2 regions of the Bariatricus sp. SGI.154 genome follow, and region 2 is predicted to be linked to the other one. Evidence: a T-box and tRNA genes for the amino acid it is inferred to sense, from the RefSeq annotation. Region 2 holds a T-box; the other holds one or more tRNA genes.

Region 1 (14,978 bases), on a different contig from region 2:
CCTCTGTCTCAATCTTGAACTTCCCTTTCTGCAATTCCACAAAACTCTTCGCAATCGCAAGTCCAAGCCCTGAGCCTTCTGTATTCCTTGATGCATCTCCTCTTACGAACCGCTCCGTAATCTCCTCAGGATTGAAATTCAATTCCGCTGCGGATACGTTCTTCATCCGCACCACAGTTTCCTGTCCTTCTTTTACAATCTCGATGTACACCCTTGTATGCGGCATTGCGTATTTTATGATATTGATAAGAAGATTTTCGAACACCCGGTAGGTCTTCTGGCTGTCGAGAGACGCGATTACCTTGACTTCCGGATACGTACAGCGGAAATCAAGCCCTGCCTCCGTAATCTTATCTTCCATCTCCAGTTTCACCTGCTTAAAGAGGTTCACCACATCTACATCTACAATATTCAGCGTTACATTCTTACTGCTCGCTTTGCTGATCTCAAACAGATCTTCAATCAATACTTTCAGGCGCAGAGATTTGCGCTCCAATACTTCTATATAATCCTTCCGCTTCTCTTCGTCCTTTTCTTCCTTCAGAAGATTCACATAAGTGATGATCGCCGTCAGCGGAGTCTTCAAGTCATGGGACACATTGGTGATAAGTTCCGTCTTCATCCGCTGGCTCTTCACCTCTTCATCCACCGCTTTCTTGAATCCTTTCTGAATCTTCTGCATCTCTGTCTTAAATGGATTGAACACCCCAAGATCTTCGGTAATCTCTGCTTCCAGATTGCCTTCTGCTATCTCGCCTGTCGCTTTCAGAAGAATCGCATATTTCTCCTGCAGATCATTATAATATTTTCGCAGAATAAAGAATAGTATTACGGAATAGACTACCAGTGCCATGATTCCAAATACCCACATGCTGCATACCACTGCCAGAATCACGAAGTTGCACAGCACGATCTTAAGTATGGCTGCATTGCTCTTTTCACTCAGATCAATGTTCTCCAGTGAATGATAGACTCTGCCAATCCAGCCTCTCACCTTTGCTCCGGCAGCCCTTACTGTTTTTTTCATCCAGTTCCAGGCACGTATGATATATTTCCAATAATGGCACAAAAGCGTTCTTTCCTTCACATATGTGCGAATTCCCAGAATATATACATCCCTTACACATGTCGCCGCCCAATAAACTACCGAGAATATAATCACCCACACACAGAAATCAAACATGTCTGCCATGCCGTCCCGCCTTTCCAACATCCACCCAAAGTTGTTGAATAGCAGCACCATTGCCGTTCCGAGTACACCAATCACAATTTCAAACGGTGCCCGGAATACCTTCTCCCTTCCAATACTCCATGAAGGTATCATCGGATAGACAAATGCTGCCGCCGCCACAGCCAGCAACAGAAGAATCACAATATTCCCTGCCGCATCCGGCACATGATATCCCATATAATAATCGTTATCCATATACATCTGAAGATTCTCATCCGTCATAGCATAGATGTAAGTTCTGTTCTTAGGAATCTCCGCCGCATAAGTCTCCCACGTCTCTTCTCCTTCGTTATAGATCTCACGCTCCCATTGCTGATCGTCGTACTCGTTGATAATCTTACGAAGTTCAACGCTTTGATCCGCCTTATACAGACTCTGTTCAATCCTTGCATCCGGATTGCCATTCTCATCATACTCAACAACAATCCCCAACGCAAAATCCGACAGATTATTCTCTGTCACCGTCCGCTCCGAGTTGGCTGTGCTCTTCGCGACAACCTTTCCATCCTCGTTCTCTACCCGGTAATCCAGAAATGGATACAGACTTTCAAACCGCTCCATCTCCTCACTAAAATTATTATTTAGAATCTCTTTTACATTGTCCGGCACCTCTTCTCTGGCGCCTTCCGTATTATACAGAATATATCCCGCATCAATAAAATTCTTCAAGAATTCCTGTGAAGTATATGCCGAACGATTCAGATTCTCCAGCATCTTCGAACTGTCCTGATACCAGCCCCGATACTCATTCATTATGAAAAATACCGGCACCAGTATCGTCACGATCATCAATAAGATTGCTGACTTACGCTTGCTTTTCAATTTTATACCCAACGCCCCACACCACCTTCAAATATTTTGGTTCTTTTGGATTAATCTCTATCTTCTCACGGATATTTCTCACATGCACCATAATGGTATCCGTGTTCACAGCCCGTTCATTCCACACCCATTCATAGATCTCATCCGCAGAAAACACTCTTCCCGGATTCTTCATAAGCAGGAGCAGTATCTTATATTCCGTCGGCGTCATCTTCACCGGCTCGCCGTCCACCGTCACCTCCACGGCATCCTCATTCAGTTCCAGGCCGCCAATCGTATGCACATTCTCCGCCTTCTCTTTGCCGCCCAGTTTCTCCATAAACTTACGGTAACGCCGCATCTGTGAATTCACCCTTGCCAGAAGTTCCATCGGGGTAAATGGTTTCGTCACGTAATCGTCCGCCCCCATGTTAAGCCCCATGATCTTATCCACTTCGTCTGACTTCGCAGACAGGAAGATCACCGGGAAATCATATTTCTCCCTTAACTTTATGGTCATCTGGATACCATCCATCCTTGGCATCATCACATCCACAATTGCCAGATGGATTTCTTCTCTGCCTATGATCTCAAGTCCCTCCACACCGTCTGCCGCCTGATACACTTCGTATCCCTGGCTTCTCAAATATATCTCCACACCTTCGCGGATCTCCTTATCATCTTCCACAACTAATACATGAACGTCAGTTTCTTCGGAATATGTCTTGGTCCCAGCGGACCATCCATGGCAATCGCAATACTCCTTTTTCGCTCTTTCATGGACGCCAGGAGTTCCTTTAAAGTTCCTGCATTGCAGAAGCCATAGCCGATCCTGACCGCCTTTCCCCCACATTTTTCCAAAAGATACTGGATGTATTCTCCCCGCTCATCCGCGGTCACCAATACCGATACATCCGCATTCTGTCTCGCAATATATCGAAGTACCAGATTCATGGCATAACTATCCTCATGCCAGAATCCAACAATATTATGGCACGAGAAAGCCTTCGGCTGCTGCCACTCAATCTTCACCGTCTTCTCAAGAAGCCTTAAATAGCCGTAGAAAAGATGACACAACATGCTTCTTTTCATATGTTTCCTCTCCATAAGCCTCATTCCTCCATTCTCTTTCTAATGCCATCCGATAGCATCTCTCTGCCTGAAACGCAATACTGTCCATCCTGTAATCTCCTGCCGTCTTTGCAGCACCACTCCTAAGGCGTTCCATCTCCTCTGCATTCCGAAGCATACTTTCTACCCGAGTCGCGAATTCTTCCTCCGCCTCTCTGGCAAGGTATCCATTCTCTCCGTCTCTTACGATATCATTCACTCCGCAAGCCGATACCGCCACCACCGGAAGTCGCGCTGCCATAGCCTCCGCCAGCACGATTCCCTGCGTCTCGGACTTGGAGGTGAACAAAAATACATCGCTTGCGAACAGATAATCCTTTACTTCCTGATTCGGAACCTGCCCGGCAAATACCACAGCATCTGCAATCCCTAATTCCTTCGCATAGCATTCCAGCCCTTGACGCTCAGCGCCATCTCCAATCAGCATCATGCAGAAATCATTTCCCAAACGGTCCTTTAGTTTCCGTATACATCTAAGCATAAAATACAGGTTCTTCTCTTTATCCAGCCGCGATACCGTACAGAGAAGGCTTCTTCTCCCCCGCAGATAACGGCTTCTTATCTCGCCGGAACGTTTTGTATCCTCTTCATATGCATTATCTGCAATCCCCGTCGGCAACACCTTCACTGGCACCTGTATCTTCTGTTCTTCCAGGTAATCTTGCATCCCTGTGGAGGGTGCAAATATCAGGTCACATTGCTTCATGTAAGCCGCCATATAATGTGGAAGAAGTTTCTTGCCCTGCTCCCAATATCGATGTGTGACCTCCTGATCATTTTTCTTGGAGGACTTCACAAGATAATGGAGATATTCTTCGTATCTCGTATGGTAAGTATAGACGAGCGGAATCTTGTATTTCCGGCTAAGATGCATTGCCACATTGCCAATCAGCATAGGCTGGTGTACATGAATCAGGTCAAAATCCTGCCATTCGAACTCCTCCCGAATCCTTGGATCGAATATATTCGGTACCACCATTCCATTTTTCAGCCTCTTTTCATAAGAGCGATAACGGACCACATCATGCTCCCACAACTCAGTTTCCGCTTCATCATACTCCGGCGCAAAGATGCACACCTCATGTCCTCTTCTCCTTAGCCCCTCTGACAATCGCTCCACCGAGATTGGGACTCCTCCTACAAAGGGTTTATAATTATTAGTCATCATTGCAATCTTCATGTCTTTCCCCCTCTTTCTTAAGCAAAAAGGCTCCATACGGTATCCCCCAGGAAATATCCTGCCCCGACAAATACCAGATTCCACACGAACACTCCAAGCGCAGAACTTACGGTATATCTACCGAATTCCATCGAAATCATACCTGCCGGTATAGAGATCAGCGTCCTCACCATTGGTACCAGTTTCGCAATAAAAACTCCGATAGCGCCTTTTCTTCGCAGTGTATCCACATTCTTCTCAATCAATTCCTTGTGTTTTGGAAACTTCCGAATATAGAATCTTAAAAATGCTTCTCCACCCAGCCTTCCAAGAAAATATAAGATCCAGCTGCCCGTCAACCCAGCCGCTACTGAAAGTGCCAGCACCAGCTGGAAACTAATCTCACCTCTGGCTGCCCAGATACCCGCAAGCGGCATGATCACACCAGCGGGGAATCCAGGAAGATTCATATATTCAAGTAAAACTATTAGAAAGACAAATATGGCTCCATATTGGGTAAAATATTGGGTAAGTGCCTGAACTGTCATATAGAACTCCTCCTTTGCTTTCTGATAGTATAAGCATAAAGCAGAAATCTTAAGAGAGAGGGGATGAAAATCTAAAGATATTCTAAAGATGGGAATTTTATTCATGAAGAGTATATGTGGAGTGTACGTCAGAGAGGGGCAGTATGGGCGTTCGCATCCGACTCCAATCGCCTACAATCCGTAGGTTCAAAAGAGGTCTGAAATTAGGCATCGACTATAGCGGACGCAAAATCTTGATGATTTTCCGCCCACGATAGTCTGGACTTCTGTACTGGTAGTACAGAAGCCCTCCTAATTTCAGACCTCTTTTTCACCAACGGCTTGTACGGCTCTTCTACGGATACGAACGCCCATACTGCCCCTCTCTGCCTGACATTCTTCTATATGACTCTTCATGAACTGTGGGGATTCCTGGCGGGGTGCAAGGGGGAACGGTATTGGCTGGAAATGGTAGTTGCTCCTCGTCAACACAGTTCCACGCGCATCCTTCGCCAGGAATCCTCCCAATGGAGAAAGGCTTGAGATTATGGAGATGTCAGGTGAAGCAGAAGAAGATGGCTGGCTCTGAGGGCGTTAAGTAAGTGTTACAAGGCGTTAGCATAAGAATCCCCGTAGATTGGCATGAGGCTTTGACTTCACGTCAAAGACGAAAGAGTACTCGAACTGCGAAATCATCAAGATTTCGGAGTGCGTGTACTCGGTTGCCAATCTACGGGGATTCTTACGCTTACACCTTGTTAACGAAACGCCCGGTCTCAGAGCCAGCCATCTTCTTCTGCTTTACCGTACACTTTCCAAGAATCTATTTTCTTCATTAAATTCTCCAGTTACTACTTCCTACACAACTTCATTCAAGTAGATCTGTGACAGTGGAACGATCTTCTCCATCTCCCCCTTCATCCTCTCTGACATCTCCACGCCGTCTTCCAGGCAGACTTCCTCCACCGTCTTTGCTCCGAATACCAGGCTTGCAAGTGCTGCTGCCGTGATAGTGCCTTCGCTGTTCTCAGGCTTTCCTTCCATGAGCATAACACCGGAGAATTCCGTACCTGTGATCACGACACATCTATTGTTCTCCTCAATAATCGGGTCTGTTATACGGAAACATGTCCCCATGAAAGAACGCAAAGAAAGTGCCATCAGCATTCTGCGAGCATCTACGATCCTTATCATAATCTTAGGTTTTTCCATGTCCTCCTGCGGAAACCATCCTCGGCAGTCTACAATTTTGCCGTCTTTTCGATAGATTTTGAGACTGCTGCCATCACTTGCGTACTCAAGAAGCACTCTCTGATAATATGCTTCATCACGAATTGCGAATATCTGCTTATGCTCTGCCAGATATGCATTCGCGAACTCTGCCAGTTCTCTGCAGTCCTCTGCAGTCGCATTCTGAATAGTCACTTTGGACTTCTCCGTTTCCTCTCTTTCCTCTTCTTTGTAATATCTTTTGTCCTGCTCGTATACGGTTCGGAAATCAAACGGAAGATAGATGCTCTCCGATGCCGGCATCAGGAAGGTAAACGCTTCACCCGACTTATACATATCCCGAAGGGATTCCTTTAGAAGTGCTGCCATGTATCCTCTTTTTCTATATTCCTTCTGCGTCGCAACGGCTACGATATAATTGACATCTTTTTCACTGCCATTGACATACATATGATATGGATTCAGATGAAGCATAGAGCGGATTTTACCATCCTCTTCTACCACATAGATCTGATTATCCTTCGTTTTTTCCGTATAGTAATAGTCTACGAAGTTCTGACTATCCTCGTGAAAAACCTCCTCATACAGCGGTCTGCTGTCTGCGTTCTCCTGCACTTCCAATTTTCTGACTTTCATACAACTCTTCCTCTCTATTTATTACTACTTATTACTATTTATTTCCTTTTACCCATTGCCTGCAATTCATTATAGAGAAAAGCCCCTGCTCAGGGGCTTCTACTCATTCTCTTACTCACATACTGTTTCTTATCGCTATGCCACCTTACTCTGTTTCCTGCGCATGAGGACAGCCACTACAACCAGCGCATCTTCCCTCTTCAGGACCTACTGCATAACTGTAATTCGCTATGGTATCCAGGCTTGCAATTGCCTGAGATGAGATTCCTTCTCCACTTCCCGTAAATCCAAGACCTTCTTCTGTAGTTGCCTTAACATTCACCTGGCTTACTTCAATGTGTAATGCCTCAGCAATATTCCGGCGCATCTGCTCGATATGTGGTGCCATCTTCGGGTGCTGTGCAATAATAGTGGCATCAATATTGCCAATCACGTACAGTTCCTCTTCGATTAATTTCCCCACATGCTCCAATAACTTGATACTGGAGGCTCCTTTATACTGAGGGTCTGTATCGGGAAAATGCTTTCCAATATCTCCAAGTGCTGCTGCCCCAAGAAGTGCATCCATGATCGCATGCAGCAATACATCTGCATCTGAGTGTCCAAGAAGCCCTTTCTCATAGGGAATCTTAACTCCGCCAAGAATCAAATCTCTATCTTCTACCAACTTATGAACATCATAGCCCATTCCTACACGCATCGCCTACTCCTCTTTTCCTGAAATCTCTTGTCCTGAACTTATAGTATCTTCTATTTTCGTTGTTTCTATTACTTTCTCTTCTTCCTGTTCCTCCGTAATTGCTTCTGCCACACTTGGTTTGGCCGAATTTTTCTGCAAATCCTCCTCTTTGTCATCCCGCCATATATCCACATAATCATGTTTCACATATTTTTTCAATGCCTGAACGCACCATATGCCTCCCACTACCATAAAGATAATACTAATAATCAGATAGATTACATAATTATCCGGCCGCTTGGCAATCACATCACGGGCAACATCAAAGCCAATATATGCCAGATATCCGCCTGCAACGATTCTCATCATTAACTGTCCTTTTCTCATGAAACTGAATTCCTCCTTGTTCTTTCATTGCTCTTTTTCTTCTTTCTCTATATTTTCTCAGATGATATTCTTGTTTCCATCCATATTTTCTTTACATGATTTGTATTATATATGATTTCCAATTTTTTGTATATAGACTATTTTTAGAAAACAAAAAAGCCTGTAAATACAGACTTTTTGCAGTAGCGGGAACTGGATTTGAACCAGCGACACCACGGGTATGAACCGTGTGCTCTAGCCAACTGAGCTATCCCGCCATATTCTATTATTACAACATCTTCTGTTGTAATGGGACCAATAGGGCTCGAACCTATGACCCCCTGCTTGTAAGGCAGGTGCTCTCCCAGCTGAGCTATGATCCCGTTTTTTCAAGTTCCTATCTCGAACCTGCTTCGCTATTATACAATTATAATTCACTACTTGTCAACACCTTTTTACAATTTTTTTATTTTTTTCCATTTTCCATTTACATATATTTTCCAAGTAATTCCTGCAATTCGTTCAAAAGGACTAAACTTTTTTATCCAAATAGTGTAAAATATCTCAATAAGAAATTCTTGAATAAGGAGTGTCGATTATAATGAACCCAACCGTTAGTATTATCGTACCCGTATACAATGCAGAAGATACCATTTCGCGTTGTATTGATAGTATCCTCAATCAGGATTATACAGATTTTGAACTTCTGCTTGTCAACGATGGTAGCAAAGACGCTTCCGGTAGTATCTGTGATAAATATGCTGCCGAAGACTCCCGCGTCCATGTCATACACAAAGAAAATACCGGTGTATCTGATTCCCGCAATCTTGCGTTAGACCGGGCACGTGGAACCTACCTACAATTCCTGGACAGTGATGACTGGATCACTCCCAATGCTACCGGGCTTCTGGTACAAGCCGCCGAACGTTTTCACTGCGATCTGGTCATATCTGATTTCTACCGGGTAGTTGGAGAACGCGTTTCTCATAAGGGTGATATCGAAGATGACTGTGTTATGACGCGGGAAGAATTCGCTTCACACATGATTGAGAATCCTGCCGACTTCTATTACGGTGTACTTTGGAACAAATTATTTCGCAGAGAGATCATCGAACAGCATCATCTTCGCATGGATTCTGACATCAGCTGGTGCGAAGACTTTATGTTTAACCTGGAATATATCCGCCATGCAGACGTATTCTATGCATTGCAGGTACCAATCTATTATTATGTGAAGACCAAGGGTTCCCTCGCCAGTCAGGGCATGAGCATCACCAAGACCATTAAGATGAAACTCATGGTATTTGAATATTATAATAATTTCTATAAACATGTACTGGACGAAGATGATTATGAGAAGAACCGACTTCAGGTCTATCGCTTCCTGGTGGACGCTGCCAATGACGGTGCCGTACCACCTTCGATTCTACCCGGTTCTAAGAAATTAGGCGAAGAACGTAGCCTGGTATCCACAGAAGCCATAGTTGAAGAAGGCTTCCTCATGGATGACTACCGTAATCGCAAGCTTCTGGATTACTACTTGGAACCTATTGCCATCAAGAACGACCTGACTCTGGACGAGACACGATTGCTTCTGTATCTGAACCAGCCTCACCATAGCAGCAACCGCCGGGAACTCGCTGATTTTACCAATATGTCTTCCCAAAGCCTGTCTCTTCGCCTTCAAAGACTTTCTGCCAAGGGATTTCTAAAAATAGAAAACCATCGAAGCACGAAACAGTTTAACATTCTGTTCCTGCCTGCTTCTGCACCGATCCTGGAAGAAATCGATGCTGCACAGAGCCAATATGATCAGGTGCGTTTTGCTGGATTTACAGAAGATGAACTAATCCAATATGCATATTTTACTGAAAAGATCAAACAGAATATTCAAAAGCAGTTATAAACAATGTCGCAGACTGGCGAAAAACGCCTGTCTGCGACATCATACGTCGAATCATTATATCTGAATCTTATCGAATCAATCTCCTACACGATTCCCTGAGCGGTCATAGCGTCTACAACCTTCTCAAATCCTGCGATGTTAGCACCTACAACGTAGTTGCCTGCTGCACCATAACGCTCTGCAGCATCAGCCATATTATGGCAGATATTGATCATGATGTTCTTAAGTTTCGCATCTACCTCTTCGAATGTCCAGCTCAAACGCTCACTGTTCTGGGACATCTCAAGTGCAGATGTAGCAACACCACCTGCGTTCGCTGCTTTTCCTGGTGCGAATAATACGCCATGCTCCTGTAAGTACTCTGTTGCTTCTAATGTAGTAGGCATGTTTGCACCTTCTGCAACTGCGATACATCCATTCTCTACTAACATCTTAGCATCTTCTAAGTGAAGTTCGTTCTGGGTCGCACATGGAAGAGCGATATCTACCTTGATAGACCATACGCCGCGTCCTTCATGATACTCAGAATTCGGACGGTATTTCTTGTACTCTGTCAGTCTTGCACGGTTAACTTCTTTGATTTCTTTCAATGCTTCTACATCGATTCCTTCCGGATCATATACCCAGCCATTAGAATCGCTGACTGTTACGACTTTAGCACCCAACTGCTGTGCTTTCTGTGTTGCGTAGATTGCAACATTACCAGAACCGGATACTGCAACTGTCTTACCTGCGAGTTCCTGTCCGTTGATCTTCAGCATCTCCTCTGTTAAGTACAGAAGACCATAACCTGTAGCCTCAGTTCTTGCCAGAGATCCGCCGTAACTTAATCCCTTACCTGTCAGCACGCCTTCGTATACGCCTCTGATTCTCTTATACTGACCGAACATGTATCCGATCTCTCTTGCGCCTGTTCCGATATCACCTGCCGGAACGTCTGTATCAGCACCGATATATTTGCAAAGTTCTGTCATGAAACTCTGGCAGAATGCCATCACTTCTCTGTCTGATTTGCCCTTCGGGTCAAAGTCAGAACCACCTTTACCTCCACCGATCGGAAGACCTGTCAGGGAGTTCTTGAAGATCTGCTCGAATCCAAGGAACTTGATGATTCCAAGGTTAACGGATGGATGAAGACGTAAGCCCCCCTTGTATGGTCCGATTGCACTGTTAAACTGTACACGATAACCTGTGTTTACCTGAACCTGTCCCTTATCATCTACCCACGGAACGCGGAACTTGAACTGTCTCTCTGGTTCTACCAGTCTCTCAAGCAGGGCGTCTTTTCTGAATTTTTCTTCATTCGCCTCTACTACCACTCTCAATGACTCCAATACTTCTTTTACTGCCTGGTGGAATTCTGGCTCAGCAGGGTTCTTTGCCACTACTTTTTCCAGGACTTCCTCAACATATGACATACCTTTCTACCTCCTAAATGCAATTTCCTTCAAAGTGCGCCTCTATACAAAACATCCCAATTGCCTTATACAAAAAAGCGAGTAGACAAAGCCTACTCGCTCTCGACGCTTTTGTCCTTTAACATTGTAAAGGATTTCTCTATAGAACACAAGGATTTTTTTAGATTTTTTTGCATTTTATGCAATTTTTACCTTTCGTTCTTTCATTTATATCAGTTTTTCATCTATTTTCTTCATCTTTTTTAAATTATTGATGAAACAGAGTGCCATCCAAATTTCATTTTTTACTTAAAGTACTCTACTCCTGACTCGAAGATCTTCAGATCCTGCTCTCCATAGATATTCATAGCCACAGAACGTGCACGTCTCTCAGAGTGTGCCATCTTACCGAATACTCGTCCGTCCGGGCTTGTGATACCTTCAATTGCACAGTAAGAACCGTTGACATTCCACTCTTCATCCATGGTGATATTGCCTTCCGGATCACAGTACTGGGTTGCAACCTGTCCATTAGCAAATAATTTCTCAAGCCACTCTTTATTGGCTACGAAACGTCCTTCGCCGTGAGATGCCGGGTTCGTGTATACGCCGCCAAGTTCCGCTTTTTGAAGCCATGGAGACTTGTTGGTTACCACCTTCGTGTACACCATCTTGGAGATATGGCGTCCGATGGTGTTATAAGTCAGTGTCGGTGCATCCGCATCCTGACCGGTAATCTGTCCATTTGGAACCAGTCCCAGTTTTACAAGCGCCTGGAAACCATTACATACACCAAGTACCAGTCCGTCACGCTCGTTCAGAAGTTTTTCTACTGCTTCTTTCATCTTCGCATTCTGGAATGCTGTTGCGAAGAATTTTGCAGATCCATCCGGCTCATCACCTGCACTGAATCCGCCTGGGAACATGATAATCTGTGACTGGTCTATGGCTTCTTCGAATACATTTACCGAATCAATAATATCAGCAGCACTCATATTCTTGAATACTCTTGTAATCGTCTTCGCACCTGCTCTCTCGAATGCCCTGGCACTGTCGTACTCGCAGTTGGTTCCCGGGAATACTGGGATGAATACGGTAGGCTGTGCAATCTTATGGTTACAGATATAGATATTCGATGTCTCATAGAGTCCTGTCTCTACCTTTTCATCCTGCCCTGCTGCGCCGGAATTCGTTGGGAATACCTTCTCTAATGTTCCCTTCCATACTGCTTCTGCATCAGAAAGCGCGATCACAACATCTTTGTAAGCAAGTACTGGCTCTTCTGTTACTTCACCGATCACAGTATAAGTAATGTTAAGTTCACCCACCTTGTCTGCCGGAACTTCCGCAATGATATCGCCAAATGCCGGTGCGAACAGATCTCTTTCATCTACATTGTGCTCAATCTTCACACCCATTCTGTTACCGAATGCCATCTTGCTGACCGCAGATATGATACCATGTCTGTCAAGGGCATATGCAGATACGATCTTGCCACTGTGAATATCTTCTGTGAACTTTGCATACTGCTCCATCACTTTCTCGTATACCGGGATATCATATTCATCTGTCTCGATACGAAGCCATACTAATTTATTACCAGCCGCTTTCAATTCCGGTGTGATAATATCTTTTTCTGCAGCTACATCTACAGCAAATGACACCAGTGTCGGCGGAACGTCAATATCCTCGAAGGTTCCGGACATACTGTCCTTTCCTCCAATGGATGGCAGTCCAAATCCAAGTTGGGCATTATAAGCACCTAAAAGTGCTGCAAATGGCTGGCTCCATCTGTGCGGATCTTCTGTCATACGACGGAAATATTCCTGAAACGTGAATCGGATCTTGCTGTGATCTCCACCTGCTGCCACAATCTTTGCCACAGACTCTGTCACCGCATAGATTGCTCCATGATATGGGCTCCATGTAGACAGATATGGATCAAAACCATAACTCATCATAGTTACGGTATCACAATCTCCTGTAAGCACCGGAAGTTTTGCCACCATCGCCTGTGTCTCTGTCATCTGGTATTTTCCGCCATGAGGCATGAATACGGATGCCGCTCCGATAGATCCGTCAAACATCTCTACCAGACCTTTCTGAGAGCATACATTCAAGTCTTTCAGAGTCTCTATCCATTTTTCTTTTACATCTCTAACTTCTTCTCTTCCGAGAATACTGTCTTTGCGATTCGGAATATCAACTGCAACCGTTGTCTCCTGATGCGCTCCGTTAGTATCCAGGAACGCACGGGATAAGTTCACAATCTCCTTGCCTCTCCAGGACAGCACCAGTCTTGGCTCTTCTGTTACTACCGCAACACAGGTTACTTCCAGGTTCTCTTCCTGTGCATAGCCCATGAACTCATCCACATCTTTTGGATCTACAACAACAGCCATACGCTCCTGAGACTCAGAGATTGCAATCTCTGTACCATCAAGACCAGCGTATTTCTTCGGAACCTTATCAAGATCTACTCTCAGACCATCTGCCAGTTCTCCGATTGCAACGGATACACCACCAGCACCAAAATCGTTACACTTCTTGATTAATTTACTAACTTCTTCTCTTCTGAACAAACGCTGAATCTTACGCTCTGTCGGCGGATTACCTTTCTGTACCTCTGCGCCGCAAGTCTCGATAGACTCCTCGGTATGTACCTTGGAAGATCCGGTTGCACCGCCGCAGCCGTCACGTCCGGTACGTCCGCCAAGCAGGATAATGATATCGCCAGGATCAGAAGTCTCACGGATCACTGCGCGTCTTGGCGCTGCACCTAAGACTGCTCCAATCTCCATACGTTTTGCCACATAATTCGGGTGATAGATCTCTTTTACCGCTCCAGTTGCAAGACCAATCTGGTTACCATAAGAACTATACCCATGAGCCGCTTCGCGAACCAGTTTCTTCTGCGGCAGTTTACCCTTCATGGTATCTTTTACAGATACGGTCGGATCTGCCGCGCCAGTTACACGCATTGCCTGATATACATAGGTACGTCCTGACAACGGATCACGGATCGCACCACCAAGGCAGGTAGCCGCGCCACCGAAAGGCTCGATTTCTGTCGGGTGGTTATGTGTCTCGTTCTTGAAGTTCACAAGCCACTCTTCTTCTACACCATCTACTTTAATCGGAACAACGATACTGCAGGCATTGATCTCGTCAGATTCTTCCTGATCGTTTAATTTTCCTTCTTTTTTCAGTTTACGCATTGCCATAAGCGCCAGATCCATCAGGCATACGAACTTGTCCTCTCTACCTTTGAATATCTCACTGTGGTCAGCCAAATACTGCTTATAGGTCTCCTCAATCGGAGCCTTATAGTCACCCTCACCGAATGTTACATCCGTAAGTTCTGTCGAGAATGTCGTATGACGGCAATGATCGGACCAGTAAGTATCCAGTACACGGATCTCTGTCATGGAAGGATCTCTGTCTTCTTCTCCCTTAAAATAATTCTGAATATGAAGGAAATCCTTGAATGTCATAGCAAGTCCCAGGGAATCATACAATTCTTTTAACTTATCCTCTGCCATATCCTTGAATCCCTCAAAGATAATCACATCTGCCGGCTCCTCAAACTGGGTCACCAAAGTCTCCGGCTTCTCCATTCCTGTCTCTCTGGAATCTACCGGGTTGATGCAATGTGCCTTAATTGCTTCAAACTCTTCGCCAGAGATGACTCCATCTGTCCCCTCAATCACATAGGTTGTCGCTGTCTTGATGACCGGCTGCTCATCTTCCTTAATAAACTGTACACACTGTACGGCAGAATCGGCACGCTGGTCAAACTGTCCCGGCAAAAACTCTACCGAAAATACCCTGCACCCTTGCGTAACAGGAAATTCTTCTTTATACAGCGTATCCACCGGTGGCTCTGAGAAGATTCCATTGCATGCCTTCTCAAAT
Region 2 (18,592 bases):
TGATGGCAAGCATGGGCGAAGTGGTAGGCGAGAAGATCACAAGAGCCGTTGAACGGGCAACCAAAGAGAAACTCCCGGTTATCATATTCGCCTGTTCCGGCGGTGCAAGGATGCAGGAAGGAATCGTATCTCTTATGCAGATGGCGAAGACCTCTGCAGCTTTAAAACGCCATAGTGATGCAGGGCTTCTCTATATCAGTGTTCTGACTGACCCGACTACAGGAGGAGTGACGGCGAGTTTTGCAATGCTTGGAGACGTGATTCTGGCAGAGCCGAAAGCACTGATTGGATTCGCAGGACCAAGGGTTATTGAACAGACCATCGGTCAGAAACTGCCGAAAGGTTTCCAACGTTCAGAATTCCTTCTGGAACATGGATTCCTTGATGGAATTGTAGAACGTCCGCAGTTAAAAGAGACATTATCTCAGATTCTGCTGCTGCATGAGAAGGCTGACAGAGAAGCAATCGAAGAAGCAATCGAAGAAGCAATCGAAGAAGCAATCCGAACATCAGAAGATTCAGAAAAAACGGAAGTCCAATCTGAGTCCGCAGGCAGCAAAGAGCCCGGAGTTCACAACAGATTAGCCGAAGCCTGGGACCGCGTGCAGTTATCAAGGATGAATGACCGTCCGGTAGGCAGTGATTACATCCGAACGCTATTTACAGATTTCATAGAATTCCACGGGGACAGATGTTTTGCAGATGATAAAGCGATTATCGGCGGTGTCGCTAGATTCCATAGTATGCCGGTAACAGTGATTGCACAGGCAAAAGGAACGAATACCAAGGAGAATATCGAGAGGAACTTCGGCATGCCATCGCCTGACGGCTACCGCAAAGCATTAAGGCTGATGAAGCAGGCTGAGAAATACAACCGACCGGTCATATGTCTGGTGGATACGCCGGGAGCGTTCTGTGGATTAGAAGCAGAGGAGCGGGGACAGGGCGAAGCCATTGCCAGAAATATCTATGAGATGTCGGGACTAAAGGTTCCGGTGCTGTCCATTGTTATCGGGGAAGGTGGCAGCGGCGGTGCTCTTGCAATGGCGACAGCGGATGAAGTATGGATGCTTGAGAATTCCATCTATTCTATCTTGTCGCCGGAAGGTTTTGCCAGTATTCTCTGGAAAGACAGCACAAGAGCCAGGGAAGCGGCAAGTGTAATGAAACTGACCGCAAGCGACCTTAAGCATATGGGGATTGTGGAGAAGGTATTTCCGGAGCCGTCCCATTATACGGTGCAGAATCTGAAGGAAGTAACCTATGCTTTGGAAAATGAAATGGAAAGATTTTTGATTCATTACGGGCGGATGTCTGTGGAAGAACGTTTGGAACACAGATATGACAGATTCCGTAAGATGTAGGAGAATATATATGAATGTAAAACCATTAAAAATGGGCAACATGGAAGCAGCAATTCCGGTCATACAAGGCGGAATGGGTATCGGAATCAGCCTTGGCAGTCTTGCGGGCGCAGTTGCAAAAGAGGGCGGCATAGGGATCATCTCTGCCGCCCAGATTGGTTTCTTAGAGCCTGATTTTGATAGGAATACGAAGCAGGCGAATCTAAGAGCCATAAAAAAAGAATATCTGAAAGCGAGAGCCATTGCGCTGGATGGAATCATCGGGTTCAATATCATGGTAGCAATGCGGGACTATGAGGAGTATGTACGTGCGGCGATTGATGCTGGAGCGGATATTATCATATCGGGTGCAGGGCTTCCGATGGAATTGCCGAAGATTGCAGAGGGGGCAGAGGTAAAACTTGCGCCGATTGTCTCTACGGATAAATCTGCGAGAGTCATATTAAAGTACTGGGATAAAAAATATCACAGAATGCCGGATCTGCTCGTTATCGAAGGACCGAATGCCGGAGGACATCTTGGTTTTACACAAGAGCAGTTACAGACATACAATCAGGAAGTGTATGATCAGGAAGTTAGAAGAATTCTAGGTACAGTTAGAAAGTACGAAGAACTTTATCTGTGCAAGATCCCCGTAGCACTTGCGGGTGGAATTGAGAATCAGACACAGGCAAGGCACGCATTTTCCCTGGGAGTAGATGCGATACAGGTGGCAACCAGATTCGTGACGACCGAAGAATGTGATGCGGATATCCGTTACAAGGAGGCTTACCTTCGGGCACATGAAGACGACATCGTGATTGTGAAAAGCCCGGTAGGGATGCCAGGGCGTGCAATTCTGAATCCGTTTATGAAAAGGGTCATGAATGGTGAACAGATACCGCACAGCCCTTGCCACCGATGCCTTCAAAAGTGTAATCCGAAAGAAATTCCCTATTGTATCACCGATGCGCTGATTCATGCGGCGAAGGGCGAAGTTGATGAGGCGCTGCTATTTTGCGGAGCCTATGCATATAAAGCAGATCATCTGGAAACGGTGAAAGAAGTTATTGATTCTCTGATACCAGAGAGGGTATAATAGATATCAGAGGATATCTGGATGAGGACAGCAAGATAATAGCAGTCATAGGAGAGCAGCCAGACGAAGGGGAAACATGCAATGGAAGATGCATATATAACAATCAATAATATTCTGGTGAACCTGATCAATGAGATCTGGGAACTGGAAGAGAAAGCCATTATTACGGAGGAGTTCAAGGATCTCACGAATAATGATATGCATGTGATCGAAGCAGTAGGATTAGGTGACGGAAGGAATATGTCTTCGATTGCCAAAAAATTAAATATTACAGTCGGCTCCCTTACGACGGCTATGAACAGCCTGGTGAATAAGAAGTATGTCGAGCGCCGCAGAAGCGAAGAAGACCGCAGAGTGGTATATGTGAAATTGACTACGAAGGGGATCAAAGCCTATAAGCATCACGAAGATTATCACAGGCAGATGACACAGGCGATACTGGATAAGCTGGACGAGACAGAGATACCGGTATTGGTGAAGACTTTAGATGCATTATCAGAGTTCTTTACCGGATATAGCGCGACAAGCGACAAGGTATAGTGAGGAAAAGGAGTCATAACTATGGTAAAAGGCGTGATATTTGATATGGACGGCTTGATGTTTGACACAGAGAGGCTTGCCTCCGTTTTCTGGAAACAGGCTGGGTATGGAGTAGGAGAGGATATTCCGGAGGAATTCCTGAATAGTTTTCGCGGTAAGAATGGGGAAGCGATCCGCGAGGCATTCCTGGGGCATTATGGTGCGAGGTTTGCATATGAGTATTGCAGAGATCTGAAGGTCAAACTGCATTACAAATATATAGAAGAAAAAGGTGTCCCAATTAAGAAAGGACTTATCGAATTGCTGGATTACCTGAAAGAGCATGGAATCCGTATGGCGGTAGCAACATCTACGGAGCGTAATCTGGCGAATACGATGCTAAGGAAAGCAGGAGTCTATGAGTATTTTGATACATTTGCCTACGGAGATATGGTAAAGAGGAGCAAGCCTCACCCGGATATATTCCTGAAAGCGGCGGAAGAGATGCAGATCCCAATTGAGGAGTGCCTGGTGCTGGAAGACAGTGTTGCAGGCGTGAAGGCGGGAAAGGCATCCGGAGGTTATATTATTCATATTCCGGATGTGGTGATCGTGCCGGAGAAGGTAAAAGAAGGGATTACGGCAGAGATGGAGAGTCTGCTTGACGTGATTGAGTGGATAAAAAAGATGAATTCTTAGCAGAAATGGCTTGTCAGGAGTGTGAGGCTTCTGACAGATAAGGAGGGAATGCCATGTATGGAGAGGAAGTAAAAAAGTTACAGAGTATCATTGATGACAGCAGCAATATCGTATTCTTTGGCGGGGCAGGAGTGTCCACCGAGAGTAATATCCCGGATTTTCGAAGTGCAGATGGTCTGTATCAGCAGAAGTATAAGTATTCCCCGGAACAGATTGTAAGCCATAGTTTCTTTGTGCGGAATACAGAAGCATTTTATGAATTCTATAAAGAGAAGATGATGTTCTTAGATGCTAGACCGAATCCGGCACATCTGAAACTGGCTGAGTTAGAAGCGGCAGGAAAGTTGTCCGCTGTGATTACCCAGAACATTGATGGGCTTCATCAGGCAGCAGGAAGTAAGAATGTATTAGAACTGCATGGCAGCATTCACCGTAATTACTGCCAGAGATGCCATGAGTTCTACGACGCAGCTTATGTTAAGAATTCACAAGGAATTCCAAGATGTTCCTGCGGCGGAACGATTAAGCCGGATGTGGTATTGTATGAGGAAGGATTGGATTCCTCCATCATCGAGAGAAGCATTCGGGCAATTAGTGAGGCGGATACACTGATTATCGGAGGAACTTCGCTGGTAGTATATCCGGCGGCAGGATTCATTGATTACTTCCGGGGGAAACATCTGGTGGTGATTAATAAGAGTCAGGCAGCCAGAGAAGTTGGAGCAGAACTTACTATCGCGGCACCAATCGGACAGGTAATGGAGCAGATTACAGTATAAGGAGGGGACGGGGGTTTTTTCAATTTCCCCCGTCCCAAATTAATTTTGGGGTGTCCCTTTTTCAATTAGGGGTGTCCCCTTTTTACAATGAGGGGAATATCTCGATGCTGCGTTCTAATATTCCTTTCATATAAGCGATGGCAGTGCCGTAATTGGTCATCGGCACTCCTGCATCCTCAGCGCACTTCAGTCGGTATTTCATCTCGCGTTCATTCAGCGTACAGCCGCCACAGTGTATAATTAACTTATATTTCTTAAGATCCATAGGGAACTCCGTACCACTGGTAAATTCAAAATTCAATGATTTACCAGTATGTTTCCGAATCCAGTTTGGCAGTTTTACTGTGCCGATATCTTCACATTGACGATGATGGGTGCAGCCTTCGGATATCAGTATGGTATCGCCATCTTCCAGAGAATCCAGGGCTTTCGCTCCATTTACCACAGATTTTAGATTCCCTTTATATCTTGCAAATAGAATCGAGAACGAGGTAAGGGCGATATCTTGCGGAACATCAGCCGCCACCTGTTCAAAAGCCTGGCTGTCGGTAATAACAAGTGAGGGCTTCTTTCCAATAGATGCCAGGGTTGCTTTTAATTCTGTGTTGCGTGTGACAACAGAGATTGCGCCTGCTTCCAGAATATCACGGATAGTTTGCTGCTGTGGAAGAATCAGTCGTCCTTTTGGTGCGGCTTTGTCAATTGGGATGACCAGGACTACGAAATCAGACGGCTGAATCAAATCACCCACGATTCGAAGCCTCGTATCCTCAGTCGGGACGAGGGTGGCAATGAATTCTTTTAGTTCATGGATATTTGTATGATCGGTAGCGCTGACCCATATGATGTTGTCTGTTGAGAGGCTTTCGGAACTACTGCCGGTGTTGCTGCATAGGGCGGAATCCATGTTTTTGTCAGCCAGATCAGCCTTATTCATAACGATTACATAGGGAATGGACTTTGCTTTAATGCGATTCAGGATGGCATGATCTTCCTTTGTCATGCCTACGATGCCGTCTACAACCAGAAGCGCAATATCCGTTTTATTCAGTATTTGATAGGCTTTTTGAATACGCAGCGCGCCAAGATCACCTTCATCGTCAAGTCCGGGGGTGTCAATCATAACAACCGGACCAAGTGGAAGAAGTTCCATAGCCTTTAGTACCGGATCGGTGGTAGTTCCTTTCACGTCCGATACGATTGCAAGGCTCTGCCCGGTCAGGGCATTAATGACACTGGACTTTCCAGCGTTACGTTTTCCGAAGATTCCAATGTGTACACGTTCAGCAGATGGGGTATTGTTTAAACTCATATTAGACCTCCTTAGTCAAAAAGGGACAGGGTAATTTCAAAAAGGGACAGGGCAAATTCAATTGGGGACGGGGGAAATTGAAAAAACCCCCGTCCCCAATTGGTTTAGAATCGGAAATCCCTCCGGTTATTCTCGCGGATCAACTTCAGATTCTCCAGCACAACTGCCCGTGCCTTTTCATTCGGCACGTTCAGCACTTCTTTATCGATCAGTTTATCGCCAAGTGCCTTCGTAGCAGGTGACGCATAATCCATCAGGTACTCTTCCAATGTCATCAGTGCATTCGGATGGCAGCAGTTCTGGATCTGGCCGCTCTTGCACAGGGACATGAATCTGTCGCCTGTTCTGCCTTCGCGGTAACATGCGGTACAGAAACTTGGAATATAATCCATCTCCATCAGCCAATGTACTACTTCGTCCAGAGTACGATTGTCGATAACGTCGAACTGTTCGGATTTCTCATCTTCCGGTTCCGGCTCGCAGTATCCGCCGACGCTTGTTCTGGAACCTCCACTGATCTGGGAGATGCCAAGATGCAGTACACGCTCACGAACTTTCTGGCTCTCACGGGTAGAGATAATCATGCCGGTATAAGGTACGGCGATTCGGATACAGGCTACGATCTTAGCAAACGTGTCATCATCGATTCCGTTGGTAAATGAACTTGCATCGATATCGTCCGCATTACGAAGCCGTGGTACGCTGATGGTATGCGGACCAACACCGAAAGCAGCCTCCAGATGTTCTGCGTGCATCAGAAGTCCTGCGAATTCATAACGGTATTTGTCCAGACCAAAGAGAACGCCGACACCGACATCATCTACGCCGCCTTCCATTGCACGATCCATTGCTTCTGTATGGTAATCATAGTCATGCTTTGGTCCTGTTGGATGCAACTGCAGGTAACTTTCTTTGTGGTAAGTCTCCTGGAACAGGATGTAAGTACCGATTCCTGCTTCTTTTAACAGACGGTAATTGTCCACAGTTGTAGCGGCAATATTAATATTGACACGGCGGATAGCGCCATTTTTATGCTTGATATTGTAAATGGTGTTGATAGAATCCAGATAATAGTCCATGGTATTATGAACCGGATCTTCGCCAGCCTCCAGAGCAAGACGTTTGTGTCCCATATCCTGAAGTGCGATAACCTCACGCTTAATCTCTTCCTGACTCAGTTTCTTACGGGCAATGTGTTTATTCTTCATGTGATATGGACAGTAAGTACATCCATTAATACAGTAGTTGGACAGATATAATGGCGCGAAAAGCACGATACGGTTTCCGTAGAAATCTTTCTTGATCTGCTCTGCCAGTTTGAAGATCTTCTGATTCATCTCTTCATCCTCACAGGCAAGGAGCACAGAAGCCTCACGGTGAGACAATCCCTTGCGAAGTGCAGCCTTTTCAATTAAGGATTCGATCAGTGGCAGATTATTCTTATTCTCATCCGCATAAGCGAGTGTTTCCAGAATCTCCTCATGATTAATAAAGTCCTCAGCATGTTTTGAATTTACATCATACATAATAGTTCCTCCTTATATTTCCTTTGTATGTATTATTATTTAAAATATTCTAGACGTTTAGTGAATCTCCTCTGGCAGTAACCACCTGGTATCCAATGGATTCCATCCGGCGCTCAAGGCAGTTTCGGCATTCCGCAGCCTCATCTCCGGTGCAGATCTTATTGTCATACAGTGAGTAATCTTTGCGAACCGCCGTAGGTGACAGGTTCGGCATGACGACATTCGCCCCGGCAAGAATTCCCTGCTCCCGTCCATTTGGATGGATCGTTCCCAGTGCTGTTGTGGCAGGCAGCAGGACTTTCGGAAGCATGAGCCGGATCAGTCCCAGCATGAACAAAGTAAGCTCCAAAGTCCCCGATGCTTTATCGGCAAATGGTGTGTCGTGGTGTGGGATAAATGGTCCAATCCCCACCATATGCGGATTCAATTCGTGGATAAATAACATATCTTCCGCAAGATTCTCCGGTGTCTGGTAAGGTGATCCCACCATGAAGCCGGTTCCCACCTGATATCCGATTTCTTTCAGATTCCAGAGGCATTGCTGCCTTTTGGCGGCACTTAAGGAAGCTGGATGCAGTTTGGCATAATGCGCAGAATTGTAAGTCTCGTGCCTTAGAAGATAACGGTCTGCTCCGGCATCGAAGAATCGCTTGTAACTTTCATAGGATCGTTCTCCGAGAGAGAGAGTAACCGCACAGTCAGGATACAGATCCTTGATGCAATGTACAAGATGAGCAATTTTATCATCTGTAAAATAAGCATCCTCGCCCCCTTGCAGGACGAAGGTACGAAATCCAAGTTCATATCCCATACGGCAGCAGGAAAGAATCTCTTCTTCTGTAAGTCGATAGCGGCTGGCATTCTGATTGCTTTTTCGGATGCCGCAATAGAGGCAATCGTTGCGGCAATAATTGGTGAATTCGATCAGTCCCCGCACATAGACGTCATGCCTGTAGTACTGATGTCGTTCCTCTCTTGCCAATGCGAACAGATACTCCGAAAGTTCCGGCGTCCGCCCGGCAATCAGCCAGGTCCACTCTTCCTTAGAAAGACAACGCGCCTCTTTTAATTTATCGATCAGTTCTTTTAATCCGTTTGATTCATTGCTGTTAATCATATACCACCCCTTCGTGATTCTAAAAGAATAAGAATATGTCTCCATGACACAAAAAAAGACCTCACGCTCATGGCGTCAGGTCCTAAAAGGGTAGAAATCACCCCTACCCATTCATAATCTTCGAATCTGTCCGCCTTCTCACTCAGGTGTTGCCCTTCATGATTAGTACGTGTTAAGAAAATTATATCATAATGAAAAATCATGCACAATGAAAGTTTATGTTTTCACAAAAGAATATTGCAGAATATTTGCGAAATATATTTCGCTTGAAACAGAAGGTCATGCTATACTATATTATAATGCATATTACCAATGCAATTACGGAGGAAACAAATATGGAATCAGAACACGTAACACATAATTTCGCTCCAATTTTTGATGAGAATTCCCGGATTCTCATGCTTGGAACTATGCCGTCTCCCAAATCGCGGGAAGTTGGATTCTACTACGGGCATCCGCGCAACCGTTTCTGGAAAGTGGTATCTGATGTGTGTGGCGAAGAATTGCCGGAGACGAGAGAAGAGAAGATAGCATTTGCCCTTAGAAATAAGATCGCAGTGTGGGACGTTCTGGCCGGATGCGAGATTAAAGGTGCAGATGACAGCAGCATCCGCAATCCAATCCCCAATGATATGGATGTGATTCTTTCTAAGGCAGATATAAAAGCGATATTTACCACCGGAACCAAAGCAGCACAATTATATAAGAAATACTGTTATCCAAGTACAGGAATCGAGGCAATTCCTCTGCCCTCTACCAGTCCTGCGAATTGCCGGGTATCTTATGAGGAACTGTATACTGCATATGAGGTAATACGCAGATATCTGGGATAGCGGCGGAGGACGCTGATAGTGATGATAAATATCCGTTGGAATTCGAGCGGAGTCACAGATGTCAGCCAATGCGGTGGGCAGATATAGAACGTGAAGTGAAATACGAGAGGAGAATCACCTATGACAAGAGAAGAAAGAGTAAGCAGTCTCATAGATTATCTAAAGCATGAGGATTACGGCTATGCCGCATTGCAGGAGCCGGTGAATTATGAGGGGAAACGAAGACTCCTAAGAAGTCTGATGAATGTGCGTTTCCCAGGAGGAGCCACGGAGGAGTTCCTGCAGATGCAGGATGCGCTTTTGAAGGAGGAATTGGCAGAAAAAGGAATTGTAGGTGTGGAAGACCTTCCGGTAATCGGTGCCATCTATCCTTGTGTGGCGATTAAAAATGTGGATAAGATCTCTCTTTGGCGCGGAGATATTACAAGGCTTTCTGTGGATGCCATCGTCAATGCGGCGAACAGTCAGTTGCTGGGATGTTTTGTGCCGTGCCACGGATGTATTGACAATGCGATACATTCGGCAGCAGGAATTCAACTTCGCAATGAATGTGCAGAATTGATGGAAGCGCAGGGTCATGAAGAGCCAACCGGAAAGGCGAAGATTACCAGAGGTTATAATCTTCCGGCTAGATATGTTCTTCATACGGTAGGACCGATTGTAGGAATGGAAGTCACTGAGAAGCAGAAAGAAGAATTAAAGTCATGTTACCTAAACTGCATGAAATTGGCAGAGAAGAAGGGGTTGAAGTCGATTGCATTCTGCTGTATATCTACGGGGGAATTCCATTTTCCTGGGAAATTAGCGGCGCAGATAGCAGTAGAGACGGTGGACAGATATCTGTCTTCATCGGCACTTGAACGGGTTGTGTTCAATGTATTCAAGGAAGAGGATTTTAATATCTATAAGAAATTATTCCGGTAAGATAAGAAAGGGAGTTTGCAATATATGGAGAATCTAATATTCAGTCTCAATGCGACAGTCCCGGTTTTCCTAATGATGATACTGGGACTTCTCTTCAGGAAAATTGGATGGATCGACGATGTATTCGCATCCAAGATGAACAGATTCGTCTTCACTGTTCCTTTGCCAGTATTAGTGTTTAGTGACCTGGCGACGGTGGATTTCAGTCAGGTATGGAATATGAAGTTTGTGCTGTTCTGTTTTGGAGCAACGATCATAAGCATTGCCATATCATCCGCTCTATCATTCTTTTGGAAGGACAAATCAATTCAGGGAGAATTCATCCAGGCGTCCTACCGCAGCAGCGCAGCGCTTCTGGGAATTGCATTCATCCAGAATATCTACGGAACAGCGGGAATGGCTCCGCTTATGATCATTGGAAGTGTTCCGCTTTACAATATCATGGCTGTACTTGTGCTGTCTCTTTTTAAGCCGGGACAGAGCGGGCTGGATAAAAAGGTAATCAAGAAGACACTGAAAGGAATCGTGACGAACCCTATTATAATAGGAATTGCGACAGGTCTTATCTGGTCAGCGCTTAAGATTCCGATGCCGCCGATTGTGGCGAAGACCGTGTCCAGCATCGGAGGAGTAGCAACACCGATGGGGCTGATGGCGATGGGAGCGACATTCGATATTAAGAAGGCATTTGCCAAAGTAAAACCTTCTGTAGCAGCGGCATTCATTAAACTGGTGGGCTTCTGTGCCATCTTTCTTCCAATTGCGGTGCGATTCGGCTTCCGAGAGGAGGAATTGGTAGCGATTCTGGTGATGCTTGGTTCAGCAACTACGGTAAGCTGCTTTGTGATGGCGAAGAATATGGGACATGAGGGCATACTGTCATCAAATGTTGTGATGCTGACTACTTTGTTCAGTGCGTTTACGTTGACAGGGTGGCTGTATATTTTGAAGTCTATGGGATTCATCTAAAGAGACTCTTAAGAGTTTCTGAAATTCCATTCATTTACCTTGACAAATCCCCTCCCGATGGCTATTATATTCAATAGTTCAAAAAACAAAGGCATTGAAGAAGAGGAGTACGCATAAGTTCATTCTGACAGAGAGAGCGGCCCACCGGCTGAAAGGCGCTTAAGAATCGAGATGCGGAAGGTAGCTTCGGAGCTGGATGGCTGAACCTTAAGTTACATATATGTAGATGTGACTTGTGATAAGGCTAGGTTGTCCCGGAGTCGTTCCCGTTAAAGAATATGATGAGATATGTAGAGATTGCTTCTATATATAGAATAAAGGTGGTACCGCGATATACTCGCCCTTTACAGAACAGTGTAGAGGGTGCTTTTTTATACCCTCAAATGTGAAAAAAGTGTGATTTGCGATGAGGAGGAAAACTATGAGCCAGAACTTGGAGACAACCTACAATCCAAAAGAGATTGAATCAAAACTGTATGAGAAATGGTGTGAGAACAAGTATTTCCACGCCGAAGTTGACAGAAGCAGAAAACCATTTACAACCGTTATGCCGCCGCCGAATATTACCGGTAAGCTGCACATGGGTCACGCATTAGATAATACATTGCAGGATATCCTGATCCGTTATAAGAGAATGCAGGGCTATAACGCACTGTGGGTGCCTGGAACAGACCACGCTGCCATCTCCACAGAGGTGAAAGTAACCAATCAGTTAAAGGAAGAGGGCATTGATAAGAAAGAATTAGGTCGTGAGAAGTTCTTAGAGAGAACTTGGCAGTGGAAGGAAGAATACGCAGGAACGATCGAAGGACAGCTTAAGAAGTTAGGCGTATCTTGTGACTGGGACAGAGAGCGTTTCACGATGGACGAAGGATGCTCTAAGGCAGTAGAAGAAGTATTTATCAAGTTATACGAAGAAGGATATATCTACAGAGGCTCCAGAATCATCAACTGGTGTCCGGTATGTAAGACTTCTCTGTCTGATGCAGAGGTTGAGCATGAGGAACAGGAAGGACATTTCTGGCATATCAAGTATCCAATCGTAGGAACGGATGATTATCTTGAGATTGCAACTACACGTCCGGAGACGATGCTTGGTGATACGGCAATTGCTGTACATCCGGATGATGAGAGATATAAAGATATCGTAGGCAAGAAGGCGATTCTGCCATTAGTAAACCGGGAGATTCCGATTGTTGCAGACTACTATGTAGACAAAGAGTTCGGAACCGGCGCGGTTAAGATCACGCCTGCACATGACCCGAACGACTTCGAAGTTGGAAAGCGTCATAACCTGCCAGAGATCAACATCATGAATGATGATGCAACGATCAATGCAAATGGCGGCAAATATGCTGGTCTTGAGCGTTACGAAGCAAGAAAGATTATGGTAAAAGATCTGGAAGAGCAGGGATATCTTGTAAAAGTAGTTCCACATTCTCATAATGTAGGAACTCATGACAGATGCCACACAACCGTAGAGCCATTAGTAAAACAGCAGTGGTTCGTAAGAATGGAAGAGTTGGCGAAACCGGCAATCGAGGCAGTAAAGAATGGAGATCTGAAGTTCGTACCTGAGAGATTCGACAAGATCTACCTGCACTGGCTTGAGAATATCCGTGACTGGTGTATCTCCAGACAGATCTGGTGGGGACACAGAATCCCGGCATATTATTGTGATGAGTGTGGCGAGGTTGTAGTATCAAGAGGCATGCCGGAGAAATGTCCGAAGTGCGGATGTACACATTTCACACAGGATGAGGATACGCTGGATACCTGGTTCTCTTCTGCATTATGGCCATTCTCAACGCTTGGCTGGCCAGAGAAGACGGAAGATCTGGATTATTTCTACCCGACCGATGTACTGGTAACCGGATATGATATTATCTTCTTCTGGGTAATCCGTATGGTATTCTCAGGATATGCACATACCGGAAAATCTCCGTTCCATACCGTATTCATCCACGGACTTGTAAGAGATTCTCTGGGACGTAAGATGAGTAAGTCACTTGGAAATGGTATTGATCCGCTGGAGATTATCGACCAGTATGGTGCAGATGCGCTTCGTATGACGCTGATTACCGGTAATGCGCCAGGTAATGATATGCGTTTCTATAATGAAAGAGTAGAAGCAAGCCGTAATTTTGCCAACAAGGTATGGAATGCATCACGTTTCATCCTTATGAACCTTGGAGATAAAGAACTGACAGAGCCTGTAGATCTTGAAGCGCGTCCAAGCGACAGATGGATCTTATCCAAATGTAATAGCGTAGTAAAAGATGTAACCGAGAACATGGATAAGTTCGAACTTGGTATTGCATTATCCAAGATCTATGATTTCTTGTGGGATGAGTTCTGCGACTGGTATATCGAACTTGCAAAATACCGTATCTATCATGCAGATGAGGATGCTGCAAGTGCTAACGATGCGCTGTGGACATTAAGAGAAGTACTTAAGAAGTCTTTGAAACTGCTGCATCCATATATGCCATTTGTAACGGAAGAGATCTACAGCAAACTGGTACCGGAAGAGGATTCTCTGATGATGTCCCAGTGGCCGGCATATGATGAGAAGTGGAACTTCCCGGTTGCAGAGAATATCGTAGAGCATTATAAAGAAATCATCCGTGGCGTTCGTAATGTACGAGCAGAGATGAATGTACCGAACTCCAGAAAAGCAACGGTATATGTCGTATGTGAAGACCGGAAGTTGTGTACAGGGCTTGCATTCTTAAGTGATTCTGCGAAGATGATGGCAGCAGCGAATGAATTCGTGATCCAGAATGATAAGACGGGAATTGCTGATGATGCAGTATCCATCGTTGTACCGGATGCAACCGTATACGTTCCGTTGGAAGAGTTGATAGACTTTGAGCAGGAGATCGAGCGTCTGACCAAGGAAGAGAACCGTCTTGCAAAAGAGATCGCGCGTGCGAATGGAATGTTGAACAATGAGAAGTTCGTAAGCAAGGCTCCTGCAGCAAAGGTACAGGAAGAGCGCGATAAACTTGAGACATACAAACAGATGATGGCTCAGGTACAGGAGCGGTTGGAAGGTCTGAAATCTAAGCAGGCATAAATATAGTAGTTACAGATCAATCAGTCATAAGCAGATCAGCGTAAGGGGATATTATGAAGAAAATTCATGTAAAGAAGCCTGATGTGAAAGGGGCAGTTCACAAACTGAAGAATCTGAAGAAAGAAGATGTGAAAGCGTATTGGAAGGCGAGGAGAGAGCGCCGTGCGAGAATCATAGAAGAACGCCGTAACAGCGCATTTGCCAGAAAGATGAAACCGGTATATCAGTTCATGAACCGGTTCTCGCTGGTGTTCCATGCGCTTCTGGCATGTATCATTAACTTCGCGATTGAAGCAATCTCAAGGCATTCCGCAATTGAAGCGTGGGATTATATGACAGGGACACCAGTGGTGTTCCTGTACAATGCGTTTATGATCTTCATTACGTTTTCGGTGGTGTATCTGTTCAAACGGAGGATATTTGTCCGCATTATTATTAGTGTCTTGTGGATGGCGCTTGGAGTTGCCAATGGATATATGCTTATGAAGCGTGTGACGCCTTTCAATGCACAGGACTTTAAGGCGGCAAAGGAAGGACTTTCGCTGATTACGAATTATTTTAATGGCTTTGAACTGATTATTGTGGGTGTTGGAATCGCAGCCGTCATTATCTGGGTAGTCTCCATGTGGAGGCGTGGCGGACAGTATGCCGGCAAGGTGCGCCGTGTGTGGGCTTTGATCGGAATCGGTATCTGTGCTGTGCTGTATGGTTTCGTCTCGGATATGGCGGTTGAAAAGAGAGTCGTATCCACTTATTTTGGAAATATCGCTTTTGCATATGAAGATTATGGATTGCCGTATTGTTTTATGGCGAGTGTATTCAACACCGGAATTACGGAACCGAATACCTACAGTAAGGAGACAATTGCTGAGATTACCAACAATGGCGAGATGGCGAAGAATGAGACAGGGCGTTCTGAGGAAGAACTGCCGAACATCATCTTCGTACAGTTAGAGTCGTATTTTGATGTGGATGAGGCGGAGTTCTTTACTACATCGGGGGATGCGTGCCCGAATCTCCATGCGATGTATGAACAATATTCTTCCGGGTATTTTAAGGTGCCGTCTGTAGGAGCGGGTACGGCGAATACAGAGTTCGAGGTGCTGACGGGTATGAATCTTCGTTACTTTGGACCGGGAGAATATCCGTATAAGACGGTGTTAAAGAATCAGGTCTGTGAAAGTGCGGCGACAGCGCTTAGTTCATTGGGATATGGAACACACGCACTTCATAATAACGGCGGTAATTTCTACAGCCGTGCAAGAGTATTTAACAATACTGGATTTGACAGTTATACAAGCAAAGAGTTCATGAATATTCTTCAGTTGACGGAGAATGGATGGGCGAAGGATGATATTTTGATTCAGCATATTATGGATGCTATGGATACCACGGAGCAGCAGGATTTTGTATTTACGATCAGTGTACAGGGGCATGGCGATTATCCGGAAGAGAAGGTGCTTGAGAATCCGAGGATTACGGTAGAGGGAATCGAGGATGAAGCACTGAGGAATAAATGGGAGTATTATGTGAATCAGGTTTACGAGATGGACGAATTCGCCGGCAATCTGGTGAAGACATTGGAAGAGAGAGGAGAGCCGACGGTAGTTGTATTCTATGGCGACCATCTTCCGACGATGGGATTGAAGGCAGAGGATCTAAAAGGACGTTACCTGTATAATACGAATTATGTGATCTGGGATAATATCGGACTTAAGAAAGAAGACCGTAATATTCCTTCTTACCAGATTATGGCGGATGTTCTGGATCGTCTGGATATTCACTCAGGTACGGTGTTTAATTATCATCAGGAGAGACGAAAGACGAAGAACTATCTGGCGGACTTAGAACTTCTGCAGTATGACATCCTCTATGGCGGACAGTATGTGTACGGAGGCGACCAGCCGATTACGGAAGGGCACATGGTAATGGGTGTCCGGGATGTTACGCTTAAGAATATTGTGCCTCACCTTAAGAATGGATACAGTCTGTATGGAGAGAATTTTACCAAGTCAAGCAAGGTCTATGTCAATGGTGAGAAGCAAAAGAGTTCGTTCCTTAATAATACCAGAATTGATCTGTCGGAGACGGAACTGAAGGATGGAGATGTGATCGTGGTCAGCCAGGTAGGCTCAAGCAATACGATTTTCCGCAAATCAGATGAGTATATCTACCAGGAGGGCGAACTGATCCTGCAGGAGGGAACTGCGACAGATAAGACCAGATCCTGGGTAGAGCAGGCAGATGAGGAAGAATAGAATGATAACAACATATGAAGAGGCAGTAGCCTATATTGAGGAGATTCCCAAGTTTACCAAGAAGCATAGGCAGGAACACACCAAAGAGTTCCTAAGACGGCTTGGGAATCCGGCATTCGACCGGAAGATCATCCATGTGGCAGGAACCAATGGAAAAGGTTCGGTATGTGCATATCTTAAGGCGATTTTGATGGCTGAGGGGAAGAGAACGGGGTTCTTCACTTCCCCTCATCTTGTATCTGTGAATGAGCGGATACGGGTGGATAACGAACAGATTGACAATGAGACATTCTTTCATGTGTTCCGGCAGGTGTTGGAAGTTGTGGAGGAAATGGAAAACGAAGGAGTGGAGCATCCTTCGTATTTTGAATTTCTGTTTGGAATGGGAATGAAGGCTTTTTCTGAAACGGATGTGGAATATATTATATTGGAGACAGGGCTTGGCGGACGGCTGGACGCGACGAATAGTGTGGAGCATCCGGCGCTTACGATCATTACCTCCATCAGCCTGGATCACACGGATATCCTGGGAGATACGATTGAGCAGATTGCTGGTGAGAAGGCTGGAATTATCAAGCGTAATGTGCCGATTTTCTATGATGGAAGCAATCCGAAAGCCTCAGAGGTAATTCGTCAAAAGGCGCAGGAATTGGAGGCACCCTGCAGAGAAATATCGAAAAATGCGTTCGAAATCCGAGAAGTTAACTGGAAATATATTGCATTTTCACACGCGAATGCGTATGATAAAGATGTTATATTTCAAGTGCCGATCTGCGGATGCTATCAGGCGATGAACGCAGAGATTGCGCTCCAGGCAGCGGAATATCTTCTGGAAAATGAGACGATTCATATAGAACGCTGGAGGGAGGCTCTTAAGTCCCTTCACTGGGAAGGCAGAATGGAAAGGGTTGCCCCACATCTGACGATAGACGGCGCCCATAATCCTGGAGCAATCGAAGCATTTGTAGAGAGCATGAAGGCGCTTGGGGCTGATGAAAGTGGCAGATATGTCATCGTATTTTCGGCGGTAAGTGATAAGAAATATGAATGGATGATCGAATATCTGTGCAGGAACCTGAATGCAAATGCATACATTGTAACAGAGATAGAAGATGTGAGGCGGGTTCCGGTACAGGATCTGGGACGCGCATTTGAAAAATATACGGATGCGAAGGTTATCTGTAAAGCGAATCTGGAAGATGCGCTTCAGGCAGCCCGGGCAGAGTGCGGGGAAGATGGAGAGATCTATTGTATCGGTTCTCTGTACCTTGCGGGAATGGTAAAAAAGCTACTGGAAGGAGGCAGTTACCATGCTTAATTTTGAAGAAGAATTGAAGAAGTTCCAGCCAAGTCTGGAAGTAGAAGAGATAGAAGATGCTGTCTATCAGGAGGACATCACGGATATGACAGACATATTACGAGAGATGATCGAACAAACTAAGTAGATGAAGGGGCATAAGAGGGTAGTATATGGATTATACAACAAAACTGTCATACCAGTCCATGTACTGGTATAATGACGGATTGAAGAAAGCGAATATCCGGGATCTGTCCGGCGCAATCACGTCTTTGAAGAAGAGTTTACAATATAATAGAGCGAATATTGCAGCCAGGAATCTGCTTGGACTTGTGTATTATGGACGAGGAGATGTGGTAGAGGCGCTTGTAGAGTGGGTATTAAGTAAGAATTTCCAATCTCATGAGAATATCGCCAATTACTATATCCAGAAGATCCGGGAGACTCCGGGAGAACTGGAGATGATCAATCAGGCAATCAAGCGGTATAACCAGGCGCTGGGATACTGCTATCAGAATGGCGAAGATCTTGCAATCATCCAATTGAAAAAGGCGGTGGCGGCACATCCTGATTATGTGAAGGCACACCAGCTGCTGGCACTTCTGTATATGCATACGGAGCAGTATGGGAATGCAAGGCAGTCCATCCGTACGGCTCATAAGTTAGATACGACGGATGATATTACGCTTCGCTATATGCATGAATTGAACCAGATCCGCAAGGCGCGGACGGCTAAATTAAAAGAGAATGAGAAGAAAGAGAAGCACACAGTTACTTATAATATCGGAAATGAGACAATTATTCAGCCGGTGTCTTCCAGTTACAAAGATAATGCTGG

What was found. The T-box of region 2 lies ahead of ACQRBN_RS14945 (valine--tRNA ligase). A T-box ahead of a tRNA ligase gene usually reads a tRNA of that ligase, here a tRNA-Val.
Region 1: it encodes a tRNA-Val, which carries the amino acid that the T-box ahead of ACQRBN_RS14945 (valine--tRNA ligase) is inferred to sense. The anticodon was not compared.

Annotation. Positions count from the first base shown of each region.
Region 1 is NZ_JBNPMC010000017.1:2,234-17,211, reverse strand. Features, by position in the region: gene ACQRBN_RS09280 (sensor histidine kinase) at 1-2,065, opposite strand, end outside; gene ACQRBN_RS09275 (response regulator transcription factor) at 2,037-2,690, opposite strand; gene ACQRBN_RS09270 (DUF374 domain-containing protein) at 2,723-3,124, opposite strand; gene ACQRBN_RS09265 (glycosyltransferase) at 3,072-4,343, opposite strand; gene ACQRBN_RS09260 (DedA family protein) at 4,361-4,870, opposite strand; gene ACQRBN_RS09255 (GNAT family N-acetyltransferase) at 5,708-6,715, opposite strand; gene ispF (2-C-methyl-D-erythritol 2,4-cyclodiphosphate synthase) at 6,861-7,415, opposite strand; gene ACQRBN_RS09245 (hypothetical protein) at 7,419-7,781, opposite strand; tRNA gene ACQRBN_RS09240 (tRNA-Met) at 7,965-8,038, opposite strand; tRNA gene ACQRBN_RS09235 (tRNA-Val) at 8,071-8,143, opposite strand; gene ACQRBN_RS09230 (glycosyltransferase) at 8,362-9,666, shown strand; gene gdhA (NADP-specific glutamate dehydrogenase) at 9,750-11,084, opposite strand; gene ACQRBN_RS09220 (phosphoribosylformylglycinamidine synthase) at 11,369-14,978, opposite strand, start outside.
Region 2 is NZ_JBNPMC010000042.1:8,245-26,836, forward strand. Features, by position in the region: gene ACQRBN_RS14890 (acetyl-CoA carboxylase carboxyltransferase subunit alpha) at 1-1,364, shown strand, start outside; gene ACQRBN_RS14895 (NAD(P)H-dependent flavin oxidoreductase) at 1,375-2,442, shown strand; gene ACQRBN_RS14900 (MarR family winged helix-turn-helix transcriptional regulator) at 2,524-2,982, shown strand; gene ACQRBN_RS14905 (HAD family hydrolase) at 3,004-3,660, shown strand; gene ACQRBN_RS14910 (NAD-dependent protein deacylase) at 3,714-4,439, shown strand; gene hydF ([FeFe] hydrogenase H-cluster maturation GTPase HydF) at 4,522-5,751, opposite strand; gene hydG ([FeFe] hydrogenase H-cluster radical SAM maturase HydG) at 5,856-7,277, opposite strand; gene hydE ([FeFe] hydrogenase H-cluster radical SAM maturase HydE) at 7,327-8,394, opposite strand; gene ACQRBN_RS14930 (DNA-deoxyinosine glycosylase) at 8,730-9,227, shown strand; gene ACQRBN_RS14935 (protein-ADP-ribose hydrolase) at 9,348-10,151, shown strand; gene ACQRBN_RS14940 (AEC family transporter) at 10,176-11,120, shown strand; T-box leader at 11,206-11,468, shown strand; gene ACQRBN_RS14945 (valine--tRNA ligase) at 11,542-14,199, shown strand; gene ACQRBN_RS14950 (LTA synthase family protein) at 14,253-16,457, shown strand; gene ACQRBN_RS14955 (bifunctional folylpolyglutamate synthase/dihydrofolate synthase) at 16,459-17,775, shown strand; gene ACQRBN_RS14960 (hypothetical protein) at 17,768-17,902, shown strand; gene ACQRBN_RS14965 (tetratricopeptide repeat protein) at 17,928-18,592, shown strand, end outside.